DNA from 4 places in the Pseudomonas sp. L-22-4S-12 genome. Region 1 is predicted to be linked to each of the others. Evidence: predicted binding sites of a transcription regulator. Region 1 holds the regulator's gene; each other region holds the start of a gene.
The links. Region 1 encodes sigma-54, which starts transcription at its own class of promoters, with help from an activator protein. Its sites were predicted from a motif close to ANTGGCATNNANNTTGCTNT; they were not measured.

Region 1 (5,120 bases):
TTCGATCAGCGCATTCAGCGCTTCGTCCGCCTGTTCGCCTTCGGCGTGCAGGTGCAGGCTGGTGCCCTTGCCGGCGGCCAGCATCATCACCGCCATGATGCTCTTGCCGTCGACCAGGCTCTCGGCCGAGCGCCCGGCGCGAATCTGGCAGGGGAAGCTGCCGGCCACGCCGACGAACTTGGCCGCCGCCCGCGCATGCAGGCCGAGCTTGTTGATGATGGTGATTTCGCAGGCGGGCATACGGCGGACAGTCCTTAACCCAGTTCGCGGTGGCGAACCTGGAGATTCTTCAGTGTGGGCTTGAGGGCTGCGCCGAGGCGGTTGGCCAGGTACACCGAGCGATGGTGGCCGCCGGTGCAGCCAATGGCGATGGTCACGTAGGAACGATTGCTGGAAGCAAAGCGGGGCAGCCACTTGTGCAGGTAGGCATGGATGTCCTGGTACATCTCCTCGACATCCGGCAGGGCGGCCAGGTAGTCGGCGACCGGCTGCTCCAGCCCGGACATTTCGCGCAGCTCGGGCTTCCAGTACGGGTTGGGCAGGCAGCGCACGTCGAATACCAGGTCGGCGTCCACCGGCATGCCGCGCTTGAAGCCGAAGGACTCGATGAGGAACGCGGTGCCGGGCTCGGGCTTGTTCAGCAGGCGCAGCTTGAGGCTGTCGCGCAGCTGGTAGAGGTTCAGGTGGGTGGTGTCGAGCTTGAGGTCGGCCAGGTCGGTGATCGGGCTGAGCAGGGCGGCTTCGTCGCGGATGGCTTCGGCGAGGGAGCGCGTCTCGCTGGTCAGCGGGTGGCGCCGGCGGGTTTCGGAAAAGCGCTTGAGCAGGGTCTCTTCGTCGGCATCCAGATAGAGCACGTCACAGACGATGTGACGGGCGCGCACTTCGGCGAGCAGTTCGGGGAAGCGCTTGAGCTGGCTGGGCAGGTTGCGTGCGTCGATCGATACGGCGACCTGCGGGTGCAGCAGCTCGGTGTGCAGCAGGGCGCGCTCGGCCAGTTCCGGCAGGAGGATCGCCGGCAGGTTGTCGATGCAGTAGAAACCGTTGTCCTCGAGCACGTCGAGGGCGGTGCTTTTGCCCGAGCCGGAGCGACCGCTGACGATGATCAGGCGCATGACGCTGTCCTACCCTGGCCTATTGGCCGCTCTGTACGTCGACAACCACCTGGTAGAGGTTCTCGCTGCTTGACGCCTGGCGCAAGCGCTCACGCACTTCGCTGCGGTCGAGCATGCTGGCGATCTGGCGGAGCAGCTCCAGGTGTTCGTCGGTCGCCGCTTCGGGTACCAGCAGGACGAACAGCAGATCGACCGGGGCGCCGTCGATGGCGTCGAAGTCCACCGGCGCATCCAGGCGCAGCACCGCACTGATGGGGGCGCTGCAGCCGGGCAGGCGACAGTGGGGAATGGCGATGCCGTTACCGAACCCGGTGGAACCGAGTTTTTCACGGGCAATCAGGCTTTCGAAGATGTCCTGCGAGTCGAGGTCGGGCAGTTCGCGCGCGACCAGGTTGGCAATCTGTTCGAGGACGCGCTTCTTACTGCCGCCCGGCACGTTCACCAGGGAACGGCCGGCGGTCAGGATATTTTCAAGTCGGATCATGGGTGGGGGATGTCAGCGGGCTGTCGCGCCTTGCAGGCGGCCGAGCTGCTTTTCCTTGTGTTTGATCAGTTGGCGGTCGAGTTTGTCGGCGAGCAGGTCGATCGCCGCATACATGTCGTCGTGTTCGGCGTTGGCGACTACTTCGCCGCCTGCAACATGCAGGGTCGCCTCGATTTTCTGCTTGAGCTTCTCGACTGCCATGGTCACCTGCACGTTGGTGATCTTGTCGAAATGGCGTTCCAGTCGGCTGAGTTTTTCCCCGACATAGTCACGCAGGGCGTCGGTCACATCCAGTTGATGTCCACTGATGTTGACTTGCATACCGCTTCTCCTTGTTGCCTTGTGTAAGAGACAGGCTAGCGGGCCTGCCACCGTAACACTCTGGCGTGAGAAGGCTTTTGCAGAACTGTCCTGCAGTCCCCCCGCGGGGCAGGGCGCATGGCGCGTATCCAGTTTTGCAAAAGCCTTCCCTCAGTGCCGCGTCACAGCAGTCGCGTCTATGACTAGATCAACCGCTTGCGTTCGCTCGAAGGCGCTATCCCGAGGGATTCGCGGTATTTGGCGACGGTGCGACGGGCTACCTGAATGCCCTGTGCTTCCAGTAAACCAGCGATCTTGCTGTCACTCAATGGCTTTTTCGCGTTTTCCGCGGCGACCAGTTTTTTGATGATGGCGCGGATCGCCGTCGACGAGCATTCGCCGCCTTCCGAGGTGCTGACGTGGCTGGAGAAGAAGTATTTCAGCTCGTAAATACCGCGCGGGGTGTGCATGAATTTCTGCGTGGTGACCCGCGAGATGGTCGACTCGTGCATGCCCACCGCCTCGGCGATGTCGTGCAGGACCAGCGGCTTCATCGCCTCGTCGCCGTACTCGAGAAAGCCGCGCTGGTGCTCGACGATCTGCGAGGCGACCTTCATCAGGGTTTCGTTGCGGCTCTGCAGGCTCTTGATGAACCAGCGCGCTTCCTGCAGCTGGTTGCGCATGAAGGTGTTGTCGGCACTGGAGTCGGCGCGTTTGACGAAGCCGGCGTACTGCGCGTTGACCCGCAGGCGCGGCACCGCTTCCTGATTGAGCTCCACCAGCCAGCGCTCGTTGTGCTTGCGCACGATCACGTCCGGTACCACGTATTCCGGCTCGCTGGCTTCGATCTGCGAGCCGGGACGCGGGTTGAGGCTCTGGATCAGCTCGATGACCTGGCGCAGCTCGTCTTCCTTGAGCTTCATGCGCCGCATCAGCTGGCTGTAGTCGCGGCTGCCGAGCAGGTCGAGGTGGTCGCCGGCCAGGCGCTGGGCCTCGCTCAGCCAGGGCGTGCTGGCCGGCAGCTGGCGCAGCTGCAGAAGCAGGCATTCGCGCAGGTCGCGGGCGCCGACCCCGGCCGGGTCGAAGTTCTGGATGCGGTGCAGGACGGCTTCGACTTCGTCCAGCTCGACGTCCATTTCCGGGTCGAAGGCCTCGACGATTTCCTCGAGCGACTCCTCCAGATAGCCCTGGTCGTTGATGCAGTCGATCAGGGTCACGGCGATCAGGCGGTCGGTGTCCGACATCGGCGCCAGGTTCAGTTGCCACAGCAGATGGGTCTGCAGGCTCTCGCCGGCGGAGGTGCGGGTGGTGAAGTCCCACTCGTCATCGTCGTTGCTCGGCAGGCTGCTGGCGCTGGTCTGGTAGACGTCTTCCCAGGCGGTATCGACCGGCAGCTCGCTGGGGATGCGTTCGTTCCACTCGCCGTCCTCGATGGCATCGGCGGGCGTGCTGTTGGTTTCCTGGTAGGTGTCCTGGGGCGCGGCCTGGGTGTTCTGTTCTTCGCCGTCGGCCAGCGGATCGCTGTTGTCGAAGTCTTCGCCGTCTTCCTGGCGTTCCAGCATGGGGTTGGATTCCAGGGCTTCCTGGATTTCCTGCTGCAGGTCCAGGGTGGACAGCTGGAGGAGGCGAATGGCTTGTTGCAGCTGCGGTGTCATCGTCAGCTGCTGGCCCATCTTGAGGACTAGCGAAGGTTTCATGGCAGGAAGCTTTGCACCTTATTTGCCGGCGCAGTCGCGCCATTCACTACAGGGCGCCGGGGCGCCGCCAATAAGCAAATTATATGCCTGAAACTGGCGGCTTTGCCTAGGCTTGACAACATCCGTGTAGTGCGGCGACGCCTGCATCAGAGGCGGAATTCGTGCCCGAGGTAGACTTCTTTAACCAGCTGGTTGGCCAGGATGCTTTCGGCATCGCCTTCGGCGATCAGTTGGCCGTCATTAACAATGTAGGCGGTCTCGCAGATGTCGAGGGTCTCGCGCACGTTGTGGTCGGTGATCAGCACACCGATGCCCTTGGCCTTGAGGTGATGGATGATCTGCTTGATGTCGCCGACCGAGATCGGGTCGACGCCAGCGAAGGGTTCGTCGAGCAGGATGAACTTGGGTTCGGTGGCCAGGGCGCGGGCGATTTCCACGCGCCGGCGTTCGCCGCCGGACAGGCTCATGCCGAGGTTGTCGCGGATGTGGCTGATGTGGAACTCCTGCAGCAGGCTCTCCAGGGCGGCGCGGCGGCCGGCGCGGTCGAGATCCTTGCGGGTTTCCAGGATGGCCATGATGTTGTCGGCTACCGTCAGCTTGCGGAAGATCGAGGCTTCCTGTGGCAGGTAGCCGATGCCGACGCGGGCGCGGCCATGCATGGGCTGGTGGCTGACGTCGAGATCGTCGATCAGCACGCGGCCCTGGTCGGCCTGCACCAGGCCGACGATCATGTAGAAACAGGTGGTCTTGCCGGCGCCGTTGGGACCGAGCAGGCCGACGATCTGGCCGCTGTCGATGGACAGGCTGACGTCGCGTACCACCTGGCGGCCCTTGTAGCTTTTGGCCAAATGCTGGGCTTTGAGGGTTGCCATTACTGCGCTTGCTCCGGCTGGCCGGTTTTCTTGCGCGGCTGGATGACCATGTCGATGCGTGGGCGCGGCGCGCTCAGGGCGGCGCCAGTGGCGCGGCCGGCGTTGACGATCTGGCGCTGGGTGTCATAGACGATCTTCTCGCCTTCGAAGGTGTTGCCTTCCTGGATTACCTTGGCCTGGTCTATCAGTACGATGCGCTCGTTGCTGGCGAAGTACTGGATGGTCAGGCCGTAGGCCTTGACGATTTCCTTGTCCACGGCGGGTTTCTGCTCGTAGTAGGCCGGTTTGCCCACCGAGGTGAAGACTTCGACGTCGCCGTTGGCATCCTGGGTGATGGTCACGGTGTCGCCGGTGATCTTCAGGGTGCCCTGGGTGATCACCACGCCGCCGCGGTACACCGCCACGCCTTGCTTGTCGTCCAGTTCGGCGCTGTCGGCCTGGACCCGGATCGGTTGCTCGCGGTCGCTGGGCAGGGCCCAGGTGCTGGCGCTTCCGAGCGCGGCACCGAGGCTGATGAGCAATAGGGGGAGGGTCCGGAGGGGGAAACTGTTAACGAGCCTCATGCTGGCCTCTTACGTTGGACAGCAGGAGGATCCGGCCGTCATTCATGTACGCTTTCATTCCTTGTGCCGTGGTCACCCCGTTGGCGGCCTCG
Region 2 (5,120 bases), on a different contig from region 1:
GGTGCTGTGGGTCTCGCCGACGATGCGCAGCAGCTCGTCCTGCAGGTGGGCGCGGGTCAGGGCGTCCAGCGCACCGAAGGGTTCGTCCATCAGCAGTACCTTGGGTTCCATGGCCAGGGCGCGGGCGATGCCGACGCGCTGTTTCATGCCGCCGGAGATCTCGTTGGGGTGCTTGTGCGCGGCATGGTCGAGGCCGACCATGTGCAGCGCGGCGGCGGTGCGCTCCTTGAGCTGGGCCTTGTTCTCCTTGCCGGCGAAGACCTTTTCCACCGCCAGATGGACGTTGCCAAAGCAGGTCATCCAGGGCAACAGGCTGTGGTTCTGGAACACCACGGCGCGCTCCGGGCCGGGGCCGTCGATCTCGCGGCCATTGCAGATCAGGCCGCCTTCGCTGGCCTCCAGCAGGCCGGCGATCAGGTTGAGCACGGTGGATTTGCCGCAGCCGGAGTGGCCGATCAGCGAGACGAACTCACCTTTGGCGATGCTCAGGTTGACGTCACTGAGCGCCTGGAAGCGGCCTTTCTTGGTATCGAAGTGTTTGCTGACGCGGGTCAGCTCGACGAACTTGTCCATGGCGAACTCCTTAGCTGGCGTAGTCGAAGCGCTTGGCCAGCAGGAGCAGGGCTTGCTCCAGGGCCAGGCCGACCAGGCCGACGATGATGATGGCGATGAGGATGTGTTCGACGTTGAGGTTGTTCCATTCGTCCCACACCCAGAAGCCCAGGCCGGTGCCGCCGGTGAGCATTTCCGCGGCGACGATCACCAGCCAGGCCACGCCGATGGCCAGGCGGATGCCGGTCATCAGGTGCGGCAGCACGGCGGGGAAGAGGATGCGGGTGAGCACCTTGAACTCCGACAGCTTGAGCACGCGCGCCACGTTGAGGTAGTCCTGCGGCACGCTGGCGACGCCGGCGGCGGTGTTGAGAATGATCGGCCAGATCGAGCTGATGAAGATCACCCAGATCGAGGCCGGACCGGCAGCTTCGAACACCAGCAGGCCAATCGGCAACCAGGCCAGTGGCGAAACCGGGCGCAGCAGGCTGATGATGGGCGAGAGCATGTTGGCGAGGAAGGCGAAGCGGCCGATGGCGAAGCCGAGCGGAATACCGATCAGCGCCGCCAGGCCGAAGCCCAGACCGACACGGCCAAGGGAATGCAGGATATTCCAGCCGATGCCCATGTCGTTCGGGCCGTTGTCGTAGAACGGATCGGCGAACAGCTCCAGTGCCGAATACCAGGTCGACAAGGGGCCCGGCAGGCCTTCGCTGCGGGTGGCGATCAGGGCCCAGACGCCGATGAACAGGGCAATGCCGAGCAGCGGCGGAATAACTGCCTTGATCAGGTTGGTGAGGGCCTCCGCGCCAGGCAGGGCCCGGCGCGGAGTGCTGCTGGGGGCAACCGGGGTGGCCATTGTCAGTGGTGTTTTCACTGGAGCGTTCATCTAGGTGCCTCCGAAAATCAGGCTTTAATCGCGAAGGAATTGGCGTAGGCGGCCGGGTTGGAACCGTCCCACACCTTGCCGTCGATCAGGGTGCTTGCGCGCATCACGCTGCTCGGCACGGCCAGGCCCAGGGCGCCGGCGGCTTCGCTGTAGAGCTTGGTCTGGTTGATCTGCGCGGCCACGGCGGCGTAGTCCGGGTCGTCCTTGAGCAGGCCCCAGCGCTTGAACTGGGTGAGGAACCACATGCCGTCGGAGTGGTAGGGGAAGTTCACGCTGCCGTCCTTGCAGAAGACCATCGGGTTCTTGTCCTGCCAGCTGTTGCCCAGGCCGTCCTCGTAGTTGCCGATAAAACGCTGCTCGATGACCTCGGCCGGCGCGTTGACGTAGGCCTTGCCGGAGATGAGCTTGGCTGTGGCCTTCTTGTTCGCCTCGCTGGCATCGATAAAGCGGCTGGCTTCAAGCAGGGCCATGACCAGCGCGCGGGCGGTGTTGGGGTTCTGCTCGACGAACTCGCGGGAGCAGCCGAGGACTTTTTCCGGGTGGTCGGCCCAGATCTGCTGGGTGGTGGCGGCGGTGAAGCCGATCTTGTCGAACACCGCACGGGCGCCCCAGGGCTCGCCGACGCAGAAGCCGTCCATGTTGCCGACGCGCATGTTGGCGACCATCTGCGGTGGCGGCACGGTGATGGTCTTCACGTCGGTGAAGGGGTTGATGCCGTAGTTGGCCAGCCAGTAGTACAGCCACATGGCGTGGGTGCCGGTGGGGAAGGTCTGGGCGAAGGTCAGCGGGTTGCCGCCCTTCTTGATGTGTGCGGCCAGTTGCTCGCCGGTGGTGACGCCGGCTTCCTTGAGCTGCTTGGACAGGGTGATGGCCTGGCCGTTCTGGTTCAGGCCCATGAGCACGGCCATGTCCTTCTGTGGCCCGGCGACACCCAGCTGCGAGCCATACATCATGCCGTACAGCACATGGGAGGCATCCAGTTCGCCGGTGTTCAGCTTGTCGCGTACACCGGCCCAGGAAGCTTCCTTGCTCGGGTTGATGGTCAGGCCGTATTTGGCGGCGAAGCCCTGAGTGGCGGCGACCACCACCGAGGCGCAGTCGGTCAGCGGGATAAAGCCGATATTCAGAACGGCCTTTTCCGGGGCATCGGAGCCGGCGGCGTAGGCCGCGCTGCGCAGGAAGCCGGGGGCGGACAGGCCGAGGGCGGCGATGCCGCCGACGGTGCCGGCGATGGCGATGGACTGCTTGAGGAAGTTACGGCGGTTGTTGTTAACCGGGTCTTTGGAATCACGATCACTCATGGAGTTTTCCTTTTTCATGGGCAAAAAAAACGGCGTACGCCAGAGAAACCCGATGGGTGAGGGTGCTCTGGCGGACGCCGTTGTCCGTGATCCGCGGCCCACCGCCGTTGGTGTGCTGCGCAGGAATCTATTGGGGGTGTTGCAAGGGGCTTGCCAGTTTTATCTTGCGCAGGCACAGCAAACCCGCCGAGCGCTTCGGCTAGCTCGGTATGTTTCGATATAGTTCAATTGAATCAATCGCTTAGCAGCGTATTGCGGTTGTTCTAAACGCTCTGGGTGATGCGCCGGCAGATGGCCCGGCAGGGTGATTGACGAGTCACTGCGGTGCTGCGCAGCGTTGTCGTGTGCGCTTTTGGTTCGGCGTGCGCGCTAGCCGCGCAGGGTCGCCAGCGGCTGGGCGGCGAGCGCCTCGACGTAGTCGCGCAGCCAGCGCAGTACCTCCACCGCCTCCCAGCGCGCCGGGTCGAACAGGGCATAGGCCTGGCCCTGGTAGCCGACCACGTCCAGCTGGCGGTGATAGCCGGCGCGCTGCAGCAGCGCTTCGATCTCGGCGAAGCAGGTATTGAAGTGCACCCGCTTGAACGGGGTCTTGCTGCCGGTGACCAGGCCTTCCAGGTGCAGCTCCTCGACCATGGCGCGGATACTTTCCAGCGGCATCTGGTTCACTTTTTTCTTCAGCTGCAGTACGTCCTGCATGGTGGGGATCCTCTGCGGTGCACCGGGGTAGGTGCGCGTTGTGCGGGTGGAAATAGCCTAAACGAAAAATACTGTACAAATAAACAGTATTCGTTAATAGTGAGCTCACGCACTGCGATCAGTTACCTCCGCCTGCCTCGCAGGGGATTCACCGAGAAGAGGAGCCGCCTATATGCACCACAAGCCGATGACACTTCTGCTATTGGCCCTGCTGGCCGGCTGCGCGCAGCCGCAACTGGAGCAGCCCAAGGCCAATGGTGCCTATCTGGTGATCGAGGACGGCGCGGCCTGGGCGGTGCTGGTTTCCGATGGCAAGCGGGTCGAGGAAGCCGGGCGGGTACTGGATGTGGTCAGGCTGCCCGGCCAGCATTCCAGCATCGCCGCCAGCTATGTGATCGAGACGGCCAACTGCGGCAAGTTGCAGTGGCTCACCGAGCGCGACGAGTTCGGCGAGATCACCCGCCTGGCACCGAGCGGCAATGCACAGCTGGCACGCCCGGACTGCATGATCGGCAACGGCCTCAGCCGTGCCTGGACGGCGCTGGATTACTCCAGCTGAAACGACAAGGCCCCGACAGATTGCTCTGCTGGGGCCTTGGTGTTTGGTAAAGCTGTATCGCCATAACCGGTTGAGCTTGTGTGGGAGCGGATTCATCCGCGATAAGCAGGCCACTCCGAGCGCCCTGATCGCGAATAAATTCGCACCTACCGAACATCTGCCTATGGTCCGTGCCCTGCGCCGTCAGGAGGTACGGAGTTGCCTGCGAGCAGACGGCGACACCTCACCTTTCGCGGCTAAAGCCGCTCCCACACTAGGGCTTCAGCCATCAGTCTTGCGTGACTTGCTGGCCGGTGCCTGCACCAGGCCATCGGCACGGAACATCGCCTTGATCCCGCGGATGGCCTGGCGGGTGCGGTCCTGGTTTTCGATCAGGGCGAAGCGCACATGGTCGTCGCCGTAGTCGCCGAAGCCGATACCCGGCGAGACGCAGACCTTGGCTTCCAGCAGCAGCTTCTTGGCGAACTCCAGCGAGCCGAGGTGGGCATAGGGCTCGGGGATCTTGGCCCAGATGTACATCGAGGCCTTGGGCTTCTCCACCATCCAGCCGGCTTCATGCAAGCCCTTGACCAGCATGTTGCGCCGTTGCCGGTACTGCTCGGCGATATCGCGCACGCACTGCTGGTCGCCTTCCAGGGCCGCGATGGCGGCTACCTGCAGCGGGGTGAAGGTGCCGTAGTCGTGGTAGCTCTTGATCCGTGCCAGGGCACTGACCAGCTCCGGGTTGCCGACCATGAAGCCGATGCGCCAGCCGGCCATGTTGTAGCTCTTGGACAGGGTGAAGAACTCCACGGCGATGTCCTTGGCACCTTCCACCTGCATGATCGACGGGGCCTTCCAGCCGTCGTAGACGATGTCGGCGTAGGCCAGGTCGTGGATCACCAGCACGTCGTACTGCTTGGCCAGGGCCACCACGCGCTCGAAGAAGTCCAGCTCCACGCACTGCGCGGTGGGGTTGGAGGGGAAGCCGAGGATCATCATCTTCGGCTTGGGGATCGACTCGCGAATCGCCCGTTCCAGTTCGGCGAAGAAGTCCACGCCGGGCACCAGCGGTACCGAACGCACCTGGGCGCCGGCGATCACCGCGCCGTAGATATGGATCGGGTAGCTGGGGTTGGGCACC
Region 3 (5,120 bases), on a different contig from region 1:
ACGTCCTTGATCCCCGCCTCGGCGCAGTTGCGCGGGCAGCCGGAGACGGCCAGCTTGACCTTGTGCGGCGACCACATGTTGAACAGGTCGTGTTCGAGGTCGATGCCCAGCTGGGTCGAGTTCTGCGTGCCGAAGCGGCAGAACTCGCTGCCGACGCAGGTCTTCACGGTGCGGATGGACTTGCCGTAGGCATGCCCGGAGGCCATGTCGAGGTCCTTCCACACGGCCGGCAGGTCTTCCTTCTTGATCCCCAGCAGGTCGATGCGCTGGCCGCCGGTGACCTTGACCATCGGCACGTTGTACTTGTCGGCCACGTCGGCGATGCGGCGCAGCTCGGACGGGTTGGTCACGCCGCCCCACATGCGCGGCACCACCGAGTAGGTGCCGTCCTTCTGGATGTTGGCGTGGGCGCGTTCGTTGATCAGGCGCGACTGCGGGTCGTCCTTGGCCTCGCCCGGCCAGGTGGAGATCAGGTAGTAGTTCAGCGCCGGGCGGCAGGTGGCGCAGCCGTTGGGCGTCATCCAGTTCAGGTACTCCATGGTCTGCGCCATGCTGGTCAGGTGCTGCTCGCGGATCGCCTTGCGGATCTGCCCGTGGTTCATCTCGCTGCAGCCGCAGATGGCTTTTTCGCTCTTCGGCTTGACGTCGGCGGCACCGCCGACGGTGCTGATCAGGATCTGCTCGACCAGGCCGGCACAGGAGCCGCAGGAGCTGGCGGCCTTGGTGTGTTTCTTCACGTCGTCGACGCTGAACAGGCCGTTTTCCTGGATCGCCTTTACGATGGTGCCCTTGCACACGCCGTTGCAGCCGCACACTTCCATGCTGTCGGGCATGCTCGCCGCGCTGCTCTGGCCCTGGTGGCCGACGTCGCCCAGGGCGCTCTCGCCGAACATCAGGTGATCGCGGATCTCGCTGATGTTGGCGTTCTCCTTGACCTGGCGGAAGTACCAGCCGCCGTCGGCGGTGTCGCCATACAGGCAGGCGCCGACCAGCACGTCGTCCTTGATCACCAGCTTCTTGTACACGCCGCCGATGGGGTCGGAGAGGGTGATGGTCTCGGTGCCGTCGCTGCCCATGAAGTCGCCGGCGGAGAACAGGTCGATGCCGGTGACTTTCAGCTTGGTCGAGGTCACCGAGCCCTGGTAGCGGGCGAAGCCGAGCTGGGCCAGGTGGTTGGCGCAGACCTTGGCCTGCTCGAACAGCGGCGCGACCAGGCCGTAGGCGATGCCGCGGTGGTTGGCGCATTCGCCGATCGAGTACACCCGCGGGTCGTAGGTCTGCATGGTGTCGTTGACCAGGATGCCGCGGTTGCACGGGATGCCGGCCTTCTCCGCCAGTTCGGTGTTGGGGCGGATACCGGCGGCCATCACCACCAGGTCGGCGGGGATCACGTCGCCACCCTTGAACTGCACGGCGCAGACCCGGCCTTCGCCGTTGTCCATCAGTTCTTCGGTCTGCTCGTTGAGGCGGAAGTGGATGCCGCGGGCCTCCAGGGCGCTCTGCAGCAGCTTGCCGGCGGTCTTGTCGAGCTGGCGTTCGAGCAGCCAGTCGGACAGGTGCACCACGGTCACGTCCATGCCGCGCAGCTTGAGGCCGTTGGCCGCTTCCAGGCCGAGCAGGCCGCCGCCGATCACCACCGCGTGGCTGTGGGTCTTGGCGGTGGCCATCATCATTTCGGTGTCGGCGATATCGCGGTAGCCGATCACGCCCTGCAGCTTGTTGCCGGGAATCGGCAGGATGAACGGGTTGGAGCCGGTGGCGATGAGCAGGCGGTCGTATTCGGCGCTGGTGCCGTCGGAGGCCGTGACGATGCGCTTCTTGCGGTCGATATCGACCACCTTGCGGTTGAGCATCAGCTTGATGTTGTTCTCGGCGTACCAGTTGAGGTCGTTGAGGACGATTTCCTCGAAGGTCTGTTCGCCCGCCAGCACCGGCGACAGCAGGATGCGGTTGTAGTTGGGGTGCGGTTCGGCACCGAAGACGGTGATGTCATACAGGTCGGGGGCGAGCTTGAGCAGCTCTTCCAGGGTTCTGACCCCGGCCATGCCGTTGCCGACCATTACCAGTTTGAGTTTTTTCATGGTTCCTCTCCGTCACGGATACCGAAAATCGGAAAACAAAAAAGGCGTCCCGCCAGTCACCTAGCGAGGACGCCTTTGTCCTTGTCCCGATCTGTCGGGAGGCACTGCGCTCGTCGTTGAGGGCGATGCCTTTATGTAATGTCGATGTCTCTAAAGCAGGCAGCGTGCCAACTTTGCGAAAGCCTTGTCTCTAGGGGCTTGGCGCGGGTTGCTGGAGGTTTTTCACGGGCCGTCGACGCACCTGTTTAAGGCTTGTTGCGCCGTTGTGGTGCGCCGCGCCCCTACTTGAGCAGCAGCACCAGCAGGGCCAGGTTGAGCAGCAGGGAGACCAGGGCCACGCCGCGCCAGACTTTCAGCGGCTCGCGCTCCAGCAGCGGGCGCGGGCGCAGCACCAGGGCCTGGCGTTCGCCCTGTTCGAGGGACAGCAGCCATTCCTCGGCGGTTTCGAAGCGCTCGGCCGGGTTGACCGCCACCGCGCGCAGCAGGCAGTCGTCGAGCCAGCTGGGCAGGTCGGGGCGGTAGCGGCTGGGTGCGGTCGGCTTGCCGAAGCGCGGGTGCTGGAAGGCTTCGATCTCGCCGTAGGGGTAGTGCCCGGTGAGCAGGTGATAGAGGGTCACGCCGGCGGCGTAGAGGTCCTGCTGGGCGCTGGGCTTGCCGCCGCTGAAGGCCTCCGGGGCGATATAGCTGGGGGTGCCGGGCAGGGCATGGGCCTCGTCGCGGGACAGGCCGGGGCAGTAGGCCAGGCCGAAATCCAGCACGCGCAGTTCGCCGTCGTCGCACCACAGCAGGTTTTCCGGCTTGATGTCGCGGTGCAGCAGGTTGCGCCGGTGCAGCATGCCGAGGGCCTTGAGCAGGCGCGGCGCCAGCTCCAGCCACTCCGGCAGGCCCAGCGGGCCGGACAGGCGCAGGTGTTCGGCCAGCGTCTGGCCCTGGTGCTCGCGCTGCACGTAGTACAGGTGCTGGCGCTGCGGCAGCGGGTGGACTTCGGCGAAGTGGCGGCCGGCCACGCGGCGTAGGAACCATTCCTCGAGCAGCAGGGCCGGGCCGGCCTGTTCCTCGTCATGCCGGCTGGCCGGCAGGGTTTTCAGCAGCCAGCGCCGCGACTGGTTGTCGCGCACCCGGTAGACCAGCGACTGGCGCGACTCGGCGAGCAGGCGCTCGACCTGCCAGCCCTCGAAGCACTGGCCGTCGCGCAGCTTGGGCGGCAGCGGCCAGTGCTGGATCTGCGCCAGGGTGTCGGCCAGGTCGTTGTCCGGCAGGCTCTGCACCTGCACCAGCAGGGCGCTGGCATTGTCCTGGCTGCCGGCCAGGTGGGCGGCGCTGACCAGGGCGCGGCAGGCCGCCGCCGGGTCGCTCTCGTCCTTGAGCATGCTGTGCACGCCGTGGTCGCCGAGGGTCGACCATACGCCGTCGCTGACCAGCAGGAAGCTCTCGCCCTCGCGCAACTCGCCTTCCAGGTAGTCCACCACCAGGTGCTGATCCAGGCCCATGGCGCGCTTGAGCACGTGCTGCATGCCAGGCTGTTCCCACACGTGGTCTTCGCTGAGGCGCTCGATCTGCCCGTCCAGCCAGCGGTAGGCGCGGCAGTCGCCGACATGCGCGAGGGTGAAGCGCCGGCCGCGCAGGACCAGGGCGGTGAGGGTGGTCAGCAGCGGCTGGCCGCCGCCGTTGGCCTGCAGCCAGCGGTTGTGGGCGACCAGCAGGCGATCCAGCGATTGCGCCACGGCCCAGGTTTCCGGGGTGGCGTAGTAGTCGAGGGCCAGGGCCTGCAGGGTGGCGCGGGCGGCCAGGCCACCATCGGCGCACTGGCTGACGCCGTCGGCCAGGGCGAACAGGAAACCCTTGCTCGCCGCCAGGGCCGGCGTCGGGGTGACTACGCGGATGGCATCCTGGTTTTCCGCCCGGGGGCCGGTGGCGGTGGCTTCACCGAAGGTCAGTTGCAGGGCCATCTGGCGTTCTCGTGTGGGCGGACGTGCAAAAGGGCGATGGTGATCGCCCTCAAGGGTAGTGCGCAGGTCGGTTGAGACAAAGGCGAAGCCGGCGCGGCCTCCCTGGCAAGGCGCCGTGACCGGTGCCTCGCCACCTTTCCTGACCAGTGCGAGGAGGCTGGATCGGACCCGCCTTTGTCGCAACCGACCTGTTTCGTTGGTGCTGTTTCAACTGACTGTGGGGCGCCCTGCGGCGCCCACAGGACTGGCCTTAAACCCGCGCCGCGGTAACGGCAGCCGAGCCCCAGGTGGTGCGCCAGCGCTGCTTGACGCCGTACAGGCCGAACCAGGCGAGGATGCCCAGGCTGGCGAACAGCCACAGGCCGAGCTGGTAGGAGCCGGTGGACTGCTTGATCGCGCCGAGCCCGGCGGTCAGGCAGAAGCCGCCGATGCCGCCGGCCATGCCGATCAGCCCGGTCATCACGCCGATTTCCTTGCGAAAGCGCTGCGGTACCAGCTGGAACACCGCGCCGTTGCCGGCGCCCAGGCTGAGCATGGCGACCACGAACAGGGCCAGGGCGGCCAGCGAGCTGGGCAGGTTGAAGCCGACCACGGCGATGCAGATCGAGGCACAGGTGTACATCACCAGCAGCGAGCGGATGCCGCCGATGCGGTCGGCCAGGGCACCGCCCAGCGGGCGCATCAGGCTGCCGGCGAACACGCAGGCGGCGGTGTAGTAGCCGGCCTTGACCGGGTCGAAGCCATACTGGTCGTGGAAGTAGCCGGGCAGGGTGCTGGCCAGGCCGAGGAAGCCGCCGAAGGTCACGCTGTAGAAGAACATGAACCACCAGCTGTCGCGGTCGCCCAGGGCCTTGAGGTAGTCGGCCAGGGATTTCACCGGCGGACGTTCCGGGGCGTTGCGCGCCACCGTGGCGAAGATGACCAGCACCAGCACCAGGGGGATCAGCGCCAGGCCGAACACGTTGCTCCAGCCGAACAGGGCGGCCAGGCCGGGGGCGAACAGGGCGGCCAGTACGGTGCCGGAGTTGCCGGCGCCGGCAATGCCCATGGCCTTGCCCTGATGCTGCGGTGGGTACCACTGCGAGGCCAG
Region 4 (5,120 bases), on a different contig from region 1:
GGCCGCGAAGTGCAGGAGTTCCTCCTCCATTCCCTCGGCGAGGAGGGCCTGCGCAAGGCCGTGGTGGTGGTGGCGCCGGCCAACGAGTCGCCGCTGATGCGGCTCAAGGCCACCGAGCTGTGCCACAGCATCGCCGCCTATTTTCGCGACCAGGGCCACGACGTGCTGCTGCTGGTCGATTCGCTGACCCGCTACGCCATGGCCCAGCGCGAGATCGCCCTGGCCCTGGGCGAGCCGCCGGCGACCAAGGGCTACCCGCCCTCGGTGTTCGGCCTGCTGCCGGAACTGGTGGAGAGTGCCGGCAACGGCGAGAGCGAGCGGGGCAGCCTGAGCGCCATCTACACCGTGCTGGCCGAGGGCGACGACCACCAGGACCCGATCGTCGACTGCGCGCGGGCGATTCTCGACGGCCACATCGTGCTGTCGCGGCGCCTGGCCGATGTCGGCCATTACCCGGCGATCGACATCGCCGCCTCGGTGAGCCGCTGCATGAGCCAGGTCAGCAGTGCCGAGCAGCGCACGGCGGCGCGCCTGTTCAAGGAGTTCTACAGCACCTACGAGAAGATCAAGGAACTGATCCCGCTCGGTGGCTACACCCCGGGCATGGATGCCAAGACCGACCGCGCGGTGCAACTGGCGCCGCGTCTGGAGCGCTTCCTGCGCCAGGAGGTGGGCGAGGGCGCCGACCTGGGCGAGTGCGTGACCCAGCTGCAGGGGCTGATGAAGGTATGAAACAGCAACTCGATGTCCTCGGCCGCCTGGCCAGCCTGCGCGGCAGCCAGGTGCAGCAGATGCTCGGCCGGGTCAACTACCAGCAGAACCTCTGCCAGCGCTACCGCAACAACATCATCGGCCTGTCGCGCCTGCTCGGCTTCGAGGTGCCGCTCAGTACCAGCCTGCAGCGCGACAACCAGCAGCGCTACAAGGTCACCCTGCACAAGATGGTCGAGCTGCAGCGCAAGGAGCTGGGCCTGGCCGAGCAGACCCTGGCGCGCATCCAGGGCGAGTTGCTGGCGGCCATGCGCAGCGAGAAGATCGTCAGCCAGTTTCTCGACGGCAAGCTGGCCGAGTGGCAGGCTCAGCTGGCCCAGCAGGAGCAGAAGATCCAGGACGGCCTGGCCGCGCAGGCCTGGTGGCGGGCGCAGGGTGCCTGACCTGTGCCGCGGGCCGGCTTGAGAAGCGGGCGCGGCGCCGCATCCGGGCCGGCGAAAAAACAATTTAAGTTCGCGGGGCGGATGGTCGCTTATCCCTGACAAGCCCCCTTGTAATGGTGATTCCCATGGAAATCGGCCGTACTCAACAATCGATCTATACCGCGCCAGCCGAGACCCAGGCCGCGCCGCGCCAGCTGCAGGCGCAGCCGGCGGGTGAAGCGCGCTCGGCGCAGCCGCTGGCCGAGGGCCTGCCCCTGGAAAAACTGCAGGCCGTGCTCGACAGCCTGCCGGTGGTGGACTTCGCCAAGGTGGCCGAACTCAAGGCGGCCCTGGCGGGTGGCGAGATCAAGCTGGACAGCGCCAGCCTGGCGCAGAGCATGCTGAGCTACCACCGCGGTAGCGACGCGTGACCCAACGCGCGCGCCTGCTGACCATCCTGGCTCAGGATGTTCAGGACGACCTGCTAGATTATCGGCAGCTGGAGCTTCTGCTCCCCGAGTTGCACCAGGCCTTGCTGGCTCGCGACAACCCGCTGATCGCCCGGCTCAATGAGCGCATCGAGTCGTTTTGCGCGCAGGTGCGCGTGCGTGCGCAGCGGCGCAGCAAGGCGCTGGCGGCCCTCGGCCTGGGTGCAGGGGCGGCGGCGATGAGCAGCCTGCTGCAGCACTTCAGCGCCGCCCCGCGGCAACTGCTCGACAGTGGCTGGCAGGCCCTGCGGGCGGCCGCCGCCCGTTGCGCCGAGCACAACGAGCGCAATGGCCAGCTGCTGGCCATGCACCACGAGATCATCGAGCAGCTGCTCGGTGAGTCGACGCGCAACCAGCTCTACGCCCCGCCGAGCCACGCCTACTAAGCGCTGCACCCCTATGCTGCCGCGGTGGTCAGCGCAGATTTCAACGCCTCCCTGCTGCGACCAATAAGGGCTTGGGTCGTCCGGTCTGTACCTGAACGCCCCTGCGTAGGGTGCGCCGTGCGCACCGCAAGCCCATGGATTGCCCCTGGCGCGCACGGAGCACCCTGCGGGAGATCGTGCCTTCGCCGCGCCTTAAGTCCTCGCCTGGCCCTGTCGCCCTTATAGAGAACGGATTGGCCCATCGTGGACGGAAGGCGGCTTTCCGCTTTTGTCGCGTGCTGCGCCAAGGGGAAGGGGTTCTTCACTCTGAATCAGCCTGAAACCCTTGTGGTACGGGCTTTCAGGCCTTGGCACCAGTCTTGCTAAACCACCCTTAAAGGAAGGTACCGAACCATGGCGATCGATTCCGAATACGCAAAGAACATGGCCAGCCAGCTGGCCAACTATCAGGTGCAGGCTGCCTGGACCCGTGCGCAAACCAGCGAGAAGACCTACCAGAGCCAGCTCACGGCGGTAGGCACGCTGGACAGCGCGCTGAAGTCCTTCCGCACGGCCGTCACCGGCCTGCGTTCGGGCGGCAGCAGCATGCTGGTCAATTCGGCAACCTTCAGCCAGACCGGCTATGCCAGTGCGACCGTTTCGGCCAGCGCCACGCCGGGCAACTATCAGTTCTTCGTCAAGCAGCTGGCCAGCGCCCAGCAGTTGGCCGTGCCGGGGATCGCCGATGGGGATGTGCCCGCTTCGGGCAGCCTGGGCTTTAGCCAGAACGGCAAGAGTTTCGCCATCGACCTGGCCACGGTCGACAAGGATGGCAATGGCGTGCGCAGTCTCGACGAGCTGGCTGCCGCGATCAATGCGGCGCCGGACAACTCGGGGTTGACCGCCAGCCTGGTGCGCAGCACCGATCCCGTCACCGGCACGGCCAGCGTTTCGCTGCTGCTGAGCAGCAACAGTAGCGGGGCAGCCAACCAGATCAGCGTCAGTACCGATGGTGTGCCGGGCAGCTTCCTTGGCAAGACCCCGCAGGAACTGAGCAAGGCGCAGGACGCCATCGTCATGCTCGGCGGCGAAACCGGCATGCAGCTGACCAATGCCAGCAACACCTTCAGCAACATGATCGACGGCGTCAGCCTGACCTTCACCAAGGCCCATGTGGCCGGCGAGGCGCCGCTGAGCCTGACTGTTGGCCAGGACAAGAGCGCCACCGAGGCGAAGATGAAGAGCTTCATCGACGCCTTCAACAGCCTGATGTCGACTTTCGACAGCCTGACCGCCAGCGGCGGCAAGGACAGCGAACGCGGCAGCCTGGCTGGCGATTCCAGCATCCGCTCGGTCGAGAGCATGCTCAACCAGGTGGTGCGTACCGCCTTCGGTGGCAAGAGCCTGATCGACTTCGGCGTCGCCGCCGACCGCAACGGCAAGCTCACCCTGAATGCCGAGCGCTTCGCCAAGGCCCTGGCGGCCGACCCGGCCGGGCTGGACAAGCTGTTCAGCGAGAAGGGCAACCTGATCGACAGCATCGACAAGAACGTGGCGATCTACACCGGCAGCGTCAACGGCGTGATGAAGAACCGCAAGGACTTCATCAATGCCCAGATCGGCCGGGTCAAGGACCAGTACGAGGCGCTCGATCGCCAGTACGAGCTGCACTACACCCGCTACCTGCGCCAGTACACCAACCTGATGGAGGTCATGTCGTCCATGGAACAGACCCAGGGGATGTTCGGATGAGCACCTACCACCTGAATGAAACCTACGACAGCTACCGCTCGGTCGACCTCGAGGCGCGCGCCGCCGCGGCCTCGCCGTACCAGCTGGTGCTGGTGCTGTTCGACGGCCTGCTCGACGAGCTGGCCCGCGCCCGCGGCCATATCCAGGCCAAGCGCTACGAGCACAAGGGCCGCTCGCTGGAGAAGTGCCTGAACATCCTCAATGGCTTGAGCAGCGCCCTGGATTACGACAATGGCGGCGAGCTGGTGCACGAGCTGGCGCGCCTCTACGACTACTGCATCTATCGCCTGTCCGACGTCAGCGTGACCCTCTCGCTGGAGGGCCTGGACGAGGTCGAGAAGCTGCTCGGCACCCTGCGCGAAGGCTGGGACGCGGTCAATGCCAAGCGCGGCTGAGCTGCAGGCCCTGCACGAGCGCCTGGCGCGTGCGCTGCAGGGCCGCGACTGGGCCGCCTTCGGTGTCATCGACGGCGCCATCCGCGCGGCCCTGCAGCGGCTCGACGGGGTGCCGCCCAGCGCCGAGCTGAACGCGGCCCGGCAGGGCCTCAAGCGCCTGCATGGCGAGGCCCTGCGCGCTTGTGCGAACGAATGTGAACGCCTGCGCAAGCTGCTGCTGGCGCACCTGCAATACGCCGAAGGCAGTGCCGCCTACCGGCAAGTCAACGACTGGCAAGAGAGCCGCTGAAGCATGCTGCAACTGATGACCAACCCCGCTGCGGCCGCCGCCCCCGGCCCCGACGAGCCGCGCCGCGCCGTGGATGACGCGGCGGCGCCGGGCGATGCGGGCTTCGTGCTGCCGGCGCTGGTTGCCCCTGAGCCGTTGCCCGAGCCGGCGCTCGATGCCGCCTTGGTCGGGTTGCCCGTTGCGGCCGCGCCAGTATCGGCGCCGGCGGACGAAGCCGCGGCCGCAATCCCGGTCGGCGAGGTCGAGGCCCTGCTCGGCAGCCTGCTGCTGCAGCGCGATACCCAGGTGCAGGCGCGTGCCGAACAGGCCCTGGCGGCGTCGCTGCCGGGCCAGCCGGTCCAGGCGGCGCTGGCCGCGGCCATGCCGCTGCTCGGCGGGCAACGGCCGCCGGCCACTGCCCCGGACACGCCTGCCGCTGCCGCTGCCGCCGTGCCGGCGAGTGCCGGCGAGGGTGGCGAGCAACTGTCGGCGCCGCGGCCGCTGGCCATGCCCGCCGTGCCGGATGGCGCCAGCCGCCAGCAGGTTGTGAGCGAGCCAGGCGCGGAGTCCGCCGCCCAGGTGCCGCTGCCGGAGGTGCCGGCCGGCGAAAGCAGTGCGTCTCGCCCGGCAGCGGAGGCGACTCTGCGCGGCGAGCCGAGCGGCCCGCTGGCGCGTCCGGCGGTGCTGGAGCAGCGCCTGCAACTGCAGGGGCCGCAAGC

Region 2: the regulator sigma-54 is predicted to act here: its motif matches at 2,881-2,900, upstream of F3I16_RS08550 (CmpA/NrtA family ABC transporter substrate-binding protein).
Region 3: the regulator sigma-54 is predicted to act here: its motif matches at 2,234-2,253, upstream of nirB (nitrite reductase large subunit NirB).
Region 4: the regulator sigma-54 is predicted to act here: its motif matches at 2,354-2,373, upstream of fliD (flagellar filament capping protein FliD).

The regions. Positions count from the first base shown of each region.
Region 1 covers NZ_WELL01000001.1:1,308,756-1,313,875, forward strand. The annotation lists gene F3I16_RS05895 (HPr family phosphocarrier protein) at 1-240, opposite strand, end outside; gene rapZ (RNase adapter RapZ) at 255-1,112, opposite strand; gene ptsN (PTS IIA-like nitrogen regulatory protein PtsN) at 1,132-1,596, opposite strand; gene hpf (ribosome hibernation-promoting factor, HPF/YfiA family) at 1,609-1,917, opposite strand; gene F3I16_RS05915 (RNA polymerase factor sigma-54) at 2,100-3,593, opposite strand; gene lptB (LPS export ABC transporter ATP-binding protein) at 3,740-4,465, opposite strand; gene lptA (lipopolysaccharide transport periplasmic protein LptA) at 4,465-5,028, opposite strand; gene lptC (LPS export ABC transporter periplasmic protein LptC) at 5,015-5,120, opposite strand, start outside.
Region 2 covers NZ_WELL01000002.1:416,428-421,547, forward strand. The annotation lists gene F3I16_RS08540 (ABC transporter ATP-binding protein) at 1-573, opposite strand, end outside; gene ntrB (nitrate ABC transporter permease) at 584-1,441, opposite strand; gene F3I16_RS08550 (CmpA/NrtA family ABC transporter substrate-binding protein) at 1,459-2,742, opposite strand; gene F3I16_RS08555 (transcriptional regulator) at 3,112-3,438, opposite strand; gene F3I16_RS08560 (hypothetical protein) at 3,611-3,997, shown strand; gene alaC (alanine transaminase) at 4,259-5,120, opposite strand, start outside.
Region 3 covers NZ_WELL01000006.1:166,198-171,317, forward strand. The annotation lists gene nirB (nitrite reductase large subunit NirB) at 1-2,081, opposite strand, end outside; gene F3I16_RS15620 (bifunctional protein-serine/threonine kinase/phosphatase) at 2,363-4,030, opposite strand; gene F3I16_RS15625 (nitrate/nitrite transporter) at 4,281-5,120, opposite strand, start outside.
Region 4 covers NZ_WELL01000006.1:94,974-100,093, forward strand. The annotation lists gene fliI (flagellar protein export ATPase FliI) at 1-732, shown strand, start outside; gene F3I16_RS15250 (flagellar FliJ family protein) at 729-1,154, shown strand; gene flgM (flagellar biosynthesis anti-sigma factor FlgM) at 1,280-1,564, shown strand; gene flgN (flagellar export chaperone FlgN) at 1,561-2,007, shown strand; gene fliD (flagellar filament capping protein FliD) at 2,401-3,738, shown strand; gene fliS (flagellar export chaperone FliS) at 3,735-4,133, shown strand; gene F3I16_RS15275 (hypothetical protein) at 4,117-4,422, shown strand; gene F3I16_RS15280 (flagellar hook-length control protein FliK) at 4,426-5,120, shown strand, end outside.